2 regions of the Streptomyces sp. NPDC058284 genome follow, and region 1 is predicted to be linked to the other one. Evidence: riboswitches for the same ligand, from Rfam matches in the RefSeq annotation. Region 1 holds a riboswitch; the other holds the start of a gene.
The links. Region 1 has a riboswitch for cobalamin ahead of metE (5-methyltetrahydropteroyltriglutamate--homocysteine S-methyltransferase). Riboswitches for the same ligand answer to the same signal wherever they lie in the genome.
Positions count from the first base shown of each region.

Region 2: another riboswitch for cobalamin. It lies ahead of ACFVYR_RS21980 (ABC transporter substrate-binding protein); the one in region 1 lies ahead of metE (5-methyltetrahydropteroyltriglutamate--homocysteine S-methyltransferase).

Region 1 covers NZ_JBHVYE010000028.1:54,287-57,487, reverse strand. Annotated here, with positions in the region: gene metE (5-methyltetrahydropteroyltriglutamate--homocysteine S-methyltransferase) at 1-1,659, opposite strand, end outside; cobalamin riboswitch at 1,822-2,058, opposite strand; partial or broken gene ACFVYR_RS30475 (GNAT family N-acetyltransferase) at 2,236-2,616, shown strand; gene ACFVYR_RS30470 (hypothetical protein) at 2,610-3,201, opposite strand, start outside.
Region 2 covers NZ_JBHVYE010000015.1:174,120-177,320, reverse strand. Annotated here, with positions in the region: gene ACFVYR_RS21990 (amino acid permease) at 1-1,359, shown strand, start outside; gene ACFVYR_RS21985 (Mov34/MPN/PAD-1 family protein) at 1,447-1,869, shown strand; cobalamin riboswitch at 1,842-1,994, shown strand; gene ACFVYR_RS21980 (ABC transporter substrate-binding protein) at 2,039-3,022, shown strand; gene ACFVYR_RS21975 (FecCD family ABC transporter permease) at 3,181-3,201, shown strand, end outside.

The DNA of each region.
Region 1 (3,201 bases):
CGTCGTCCAGCGCACCGTCATCGGCTCCGGTCGCGAGATGTCACCGGCGAGGACCGGCGGACGCACATAGCGGGTGCCGTACGACTGGACCCAGCCGTGCTGCGTGGCGAGGTAGCCGGTGAGCTGCTCGGCGAAGTACTGCACCATGTCGTTGCGTTCGGGCTCGCCGTGCACCAGGACGTCGAGGCCCGTCTTCTCCTGGAAGGAGATCACCTCCTGGATCTCGGCCCTGACGCGCTCCTCGTACCCGGCGGCGTCGATCCGTCCCGCCCGCACATCGGCGCGGGCCGTGCGCAGTTCGGTGGTCTGCGGGAAGGAGCCGATGGTGGTGGTCGGCAGCAGTGGGAGGCCGAGGGCGGCGCGCTGGGCCGCCGCGCGCTCGGGGTAGGGCTGGGAGCGGCGGGCGTCGGCCTCCGTGACGGCGCCGGCCCGGGCGCGGACGGCCGGGTCGCGGGTGATGGGGGAGCCTGCCCGGGACGCCAGATCGGCGCGGTTGGCGGCGAGTTGGGTGGAGATCGTGTCGGTGCCCCGGGCCAGGCCCCGGGCGAGCGTCACGATCTCGGTGGTCTTCTGGCGGGCGAAGGCCAGCCAGCGCAGGATCTGCGGCTCGATGTCCCGTTCCAGGGTGGCGTCGACGGGGACGTGGAGGAGGGAGCAGGAGGCGGCCACGTCGACACGGTCGGCCAGGCCGAGCAGGGTGCCGAGGGTGGCCAGGGACTTCTCCAGGTCGTCGACCCAGATGTTGCGGCCGTTGACGACCCCCGCGACCAGCCGTTTGCCGGGCAGCCCGCCGGCGGCGGCGAGCGCGTCGAGGTTGGCGGCCGCCGCATCGGTGAAGTCGAGGGCGAGGCCCTCGACCGGGGCCTTGGCGAGCAGGGGAAGGGCGTCGCCGAGCCGGTCGAAGTACGAGGCGATGAGGAGCTTGGGCCGGTCGGTGAGGGCGCCGAGGTTGCGGTAGGCGCGCTCGGCCGCGTTCAGTTCGGCCCGCGTACGGTCCTGGACGAGCGCGGGCTCGTCGAGCTGGACCCACTCGGCGCCCGCGGCGCGGAGGTCGGCGAGCACCTCGGCGTACACCGGCAGGAGACGGTCGAGGAGGGTCAGCGGGTCGAAGTCGGCGGCCACCCCGGGTGCGGGCTTGGCGAGCAGCAGGTAGGTGACGGGGCCGACGAGGACGGGGCGCGCCGAGAGGCCCAGCGCATGGGCCTCCCCGAACTCGGTGACCTGCTTGGTGGAGTCGGCACGGAAGACGGTGCCGGGCCCCAACTCCGGCACCAGGTAGTGGTAGTTGGTGTCGAACCACTTCGTCATCTCCAGCGGCGCCACGTCCTGGGTGCCGCGCGCCATCGCGAAGTAGCCGTCGAGCGCGTCCCTCTCGACCGCGGTGCGGTGACGCTCGGGGACGGCGCCGACCATGACGGTGGTGTCAAGGACGTGGTCGTAGTACGAGAAGTCGCCGGTCGGGACTTCGTCGATGCCGGCGTCGGCGAGTTCGCGCCAGTTCGAGCGGCGAAGCCCGGCGGCGGTGGCCGCGAGGGCGTCCGCGGTGACGCGGCCCTTCCAGTAGCCCTCGATCGCCTTCTTGAGTTCGCGGTCACGACCCTGACGGGGGTAGCCGTACACGGTGGCCCGTGCTGCCGCGGCTGCGGGCTTGGTGGTCACGGAGATCTCCTTCGCGAGATGAATCCCTGAGATCCCGGAGACGGGACGAGAGCGCGAAGGGCGACGGACCGGACGGGCCGGGAGCGCGCGGTCGGCGCGGTCGCCCGTCTGGTATGCACGCCGACCCGCCCACGAGGTCACCGGGATATCCGCGCACGAATGGTTCGGGCGCGGACAGCGGGCAGGTCTTCGGACTCGCGGGCCTCGTCCACTGCCTTCGGAAGAAGGCGGGCGGACACCTACTGGCCGTCGCTTCCCAGAACCGGTCTCGCGGTTCCAGTGCGTGTGACGGCGGTCGTTCCCGCTCACCGCTGCGGGGCAGTCCCGGATTCACACCGGGTTCCCTCTTGCGACGCTCCCGTCTGGCGGACGGGGCGAACCAGCTGCACCGATCACCATACGGGGCCGCCGACCGCTGTTCCGGGTCACCCTCGGCATTCGGACGGTGAGGAGGAACACGTGCCGTGGACGCTTCGCCGGCGCGGCGGGCGGGAAAGCGACGGCGATGTTCGGCCGCGCGACTCCTTGTCGCGCGGGCCCGCGCGCGCCCTTTGGCAAGCTGCACACGTCACCGAGAACTGGACCCCGCCCGCCACCACCGTGCGCGACTTCTCCGACCGGGCCGCGCGCCAGGTACTCGACCCGGGCTGCCCGGCCCGCTTCCTGGTCGGCTACGCGGGAGGCCGCGCGGTCTGCTGCGCCGAGGTCTTCCTGCACGCGGGCGTCGCCGGGATCTACCACATCTGCACCCTGGCCGCCCACCGCGGCCGCGGATACGGCGGCGCCGTCGCCCTCGCCGCCCTGCACACCGCCCGCGACCAGGAGTACGTCCACGCCGGCCGCCAGGCATCCACCGACGGCGAACCGGTCTACCGCCGCCTGGGGTTCCGCTCCTGCGGCCGGTTCACCGAACACGCCTCGCCCGCCGCGCGACCGCCGTTCGGCTTCGCCTATTGAGCACCGGCCTCCGGCTGCGCCCGGCACTCCCGCGCCCGGCGACCGGCCCCGCTGAGCAGATCGACGCGCTGACCCGCCCCCTCCTTGAGGACGTAGAGGGTGCCGTCCCCGGGGGACCAGTCGCGGGGGACGAGGAAGATCCGGTCCCCGGAGACGTGGAACAGGCGCAGACCGGCGTACTCGTACGCGTACTGGCTCCCCTTGTCGGTGACGCGACGGTAGCAACTGCCGCCGCCCCGGATCATCAGGTCCTTCGCACTGAAGACGACGACCGCGGGGAACTCATCGCGCAGGGTCCGCTCGGTCAGCTCCGCACGGCCCCGGCCGGCGATCGCCGCGTACGACGACACGGCCCAGAACAGTGACAGGACGCAGATGAACAGTGTGAGCCCCCAGAGCCGCAGGTCACGACGTTCCCGGGTGCGGGCGTACGCGCTGAGGGAGAAGCCGCCGATCGCGGCGAGCGGCAGCAGCAGGTCGAACAGCCAGGGGCTGAGCGGATACAGCGGTACGAGCGCGACGGGCACCGCCCAGGCGAACCGCAGCACCCGCACGGCGCGGGCGAGCCGTTCCGGTTCGCTCGCG
Region 2 (3,201 bases), on a different contig from region 1:
ACCGGCCTGTTCCTCGGCGCGGGCAAGGCCATTCACAAGGCGGGGCCCAGCCTCATCCTGGCGTACGCCATCGCGGGCCTCGTCATCTTCTTCATCATGCGGGCGCTCGGCGAGCTCCTCATGTACCGGCCCGTGTCCGGCTCCTTCTCGGAGTACGCACGCGAGTTCATGGGCCCGTTCTTCGGCTTCGTGACCGGCTGGACGTACTGGCTCTTCTGGGTCGTCACCGGCATCACGGAAGTCACCGCGGCCGCCCAGTACATGCAGTACTGGACCCACGACTCCTTCCCGCAATGGGCGTACGCGCTCGTCTTCACCGTCATCCTGTACGGCGCGAACCTCATCTCCGTGAAGCTCTTCGGCGAGCTGGAGTTCTGGTTCTCGATGGTCAAGGTCACCGCCATCATCGGCATGATCCTGATCTGCGTCGGCATCCTCACCATCGGCTTCTCCGACGCCGGTGACACCGCCTCCGTGACCCACCTGTGGGACGAGGGCGGCTTCTTCCCCAACGGCATCGGCTCCACGCTGATGACGCTCCAGATCGTGATGTTCGCCTTCCTCGCCGTCGAGCTCGTCGGCGTCACCGCGGGCGAGTCCAAGGACCCGAAGACCGTCCTGCCCAAGGCCATCAACACCGTGCCGTGGCGCATCGCCGTCTTCTACGTCGGCGCGCTCATCATGATCCTGTCGGTCGTCCCGTGGACGACGTTCAAGCCCGATGTCTCGCCGTTCGTCGCCGCCTTCGAGAAAATGGGCCTCGGCGTCGGCGCCGCCATCGTGAACTTCGTGGTCCTCACCGCCGCGCTCTCCTCCTGCAACTCCGGCATGTACTCCACCGGCCGCATGCTGCGCGACCTGGCGCTCAACGGCCAGGGCCCGAAGTTCTTCACCAAGCTCACGAAGAACGGCCTGCCGCTGATCGGCACCACGGCCTCCGCCGCGTGCATGCTGGTCGGCGTCTGGATCAACTACCAGTGGCCCGGCAAGGCGTTCACCTACGTCGTCTCCTTCGCGACCATCTCCGGCATGTGGGCCTGGATCATGATCCTCGCCTGCCAGATCCGCTACCGCCGCAAGGCCGACCGCGGCGAGCTGCCGCAGTCCACCTTCCGGGCGCCCGGTGCCCCGTACACCAGCTGGTTCGCGCTGCTCTTCATCGGCATGGTCATCGTGATGATGGGCATCGACAAGGACAACCGTGTCTCGCTGTACGCCGCCCCGGTCTGGGCCGCGATCCTGACGGTGTCGTACCTGGTGCTCAAGAGCCGCAACCCGCAGGCGGCCGCCTTCAACAAGCGCAAGACCGCCGTCGACGGCTCGGTCACCGCCGACAGCACGCCGGTCGGGAAGGACTGACACCGCTTCCCAGAGCGTTGTCCAGCATTCGGGCCCGCCCGTACCACACTTCGGTACGGCGCGGGCCCTCTGCTTATCCTGACTCCCATGCTGACCCTCACCCAGGCCCTCCACGACCAGATCGTCGCGCACGCGCGCCAGGACCACCCCGACGAGGCCTGCGGCGTCGTCGCGGGCCCGGCGGGCACCGGCCGCCCCGAGCGGTTCATCCCCATGCTGAACGCCGCGCGCTCGCCCACGTTCTACGAGTTCGACTCGGGTGACCTGCTGAAGCTCTACCGCGAGATGGACGACCGCGACGAGGAGCCGGTGATCGTCTACCACTCGCACACGGCCACCGAGGCCTACCCCTCGCGCACCGACATCACCTACGCCAACGAGCCCGGCGCCCACTACGTCCTGGTCTCCACGGCGGACACCGACGGCGCGGGCCCCTTCCAGTTCCGCTCGTACCGCATCGTGGACGGCGAGGTCACCGAAGAAGAGGTAAAGGTCGTACAGGCATACTGATCTTTACCAACGAGGGCGGCAGGAGCCAGGAAGCCGGTGCGAACCCGGCACGGTCCCGCCACTGTGACCCCACCCCATAGTCGGGGCGGGGGAGTCAGGAACTGACCTGCCGCCTTCCTCCCACGCAACGCAGGGGACGCGGAAATCCCCTGGAGGAGGCAGTCCCGTCATGCCCCGGTCCCACCGGCCCCTGCGCGCCCTCGTCACGGCCGCCCTGCTCGCCCCGCTCGCCGCCTGCTCCACCTCGGCGGCGGACGACGACTCCGGGCCCGCCGCCAAGGCCGCCGGATTCCCGTACACCGTCACCAACTGCGGCGTGCGGACGACGTACGACGCACCCCCGAAGCGCGCCGTCACCATGAACCAGCACGCCACCGAAGTGATGCTGGAACTCGGCCTGAAGGACCGGCTGGCCGGTACCGCCTACCTCGACGACGAGGTCCTGCCGAAGTACAAGAAGGCGTACGAGTCGATCCCGGTGCTCGCCAAGGAGTACCCCTCCTACGAGAAGCTGCTCTCCGCCAACCCCGACTACGTGTACGGCGGTTACGCGAGCGCCTTCCTCGCCGGTGACGGACGCAGCCGCTCGGCCCTCGCCAAGTCCGGCATCGACAGCCGCCTCAACATCGAGGGCTGCGCCGGGCACCCCGTCTCCATGGACGACGTCTACCGCGAGGTCCGCGAGGTCGGCGCCACGTTCGGGGTGCGGGCGCGGGCCGAGAAATGGGTGAGCGCCGCCCGCCGTGAACTGGCCGCCACCGCGGAGAAGTCACGGTCCCGGTCCAAGGGTGAGAAGCCCCGCTCCGTCTTCGTCTACGACAGCGGCGACAAGACCGCGTTCACGGCGGGCGGCCGGGGCATCGGCAACGACATCATCGAGCGGGCGGGCGGCCACAACGTCTTCGCCGACGTCGACAAGTCCTTCACCGACGCGTCCTGGGAGAAGGTCGTCGAGCGCAAGCCCGAAACGATCCTGACCCTCGACTACGGCGCCATGACCGTCACCCAGAAGAAGAAGCGCCTCCTCGACGACCCGGCCCTCCAGGACGTCCCCGCCATCAAGAACGAGAGCTTCGCGGTCCTGCGCCTGTCGGACGTGGTCACGGGCGTACGAGCACCGGAGGCGGTGAGGAAGCTGGCGGCGCAGCTGTGAGCCGGACCATTCAGCGCGTGGGTCGGATCACCCAGCCCGTGGGGCGGATCATCCAGCGCGTGGGGCGGACCACCCAGCCCGCGGGGCGGATCATCCAGCCCGTCCGGCGTTTGAGGACGAGCCCGAAGGGCGATGGGCCGAGCTCACGGGGGCGGCACCTGACGATACTGACCGTCCTC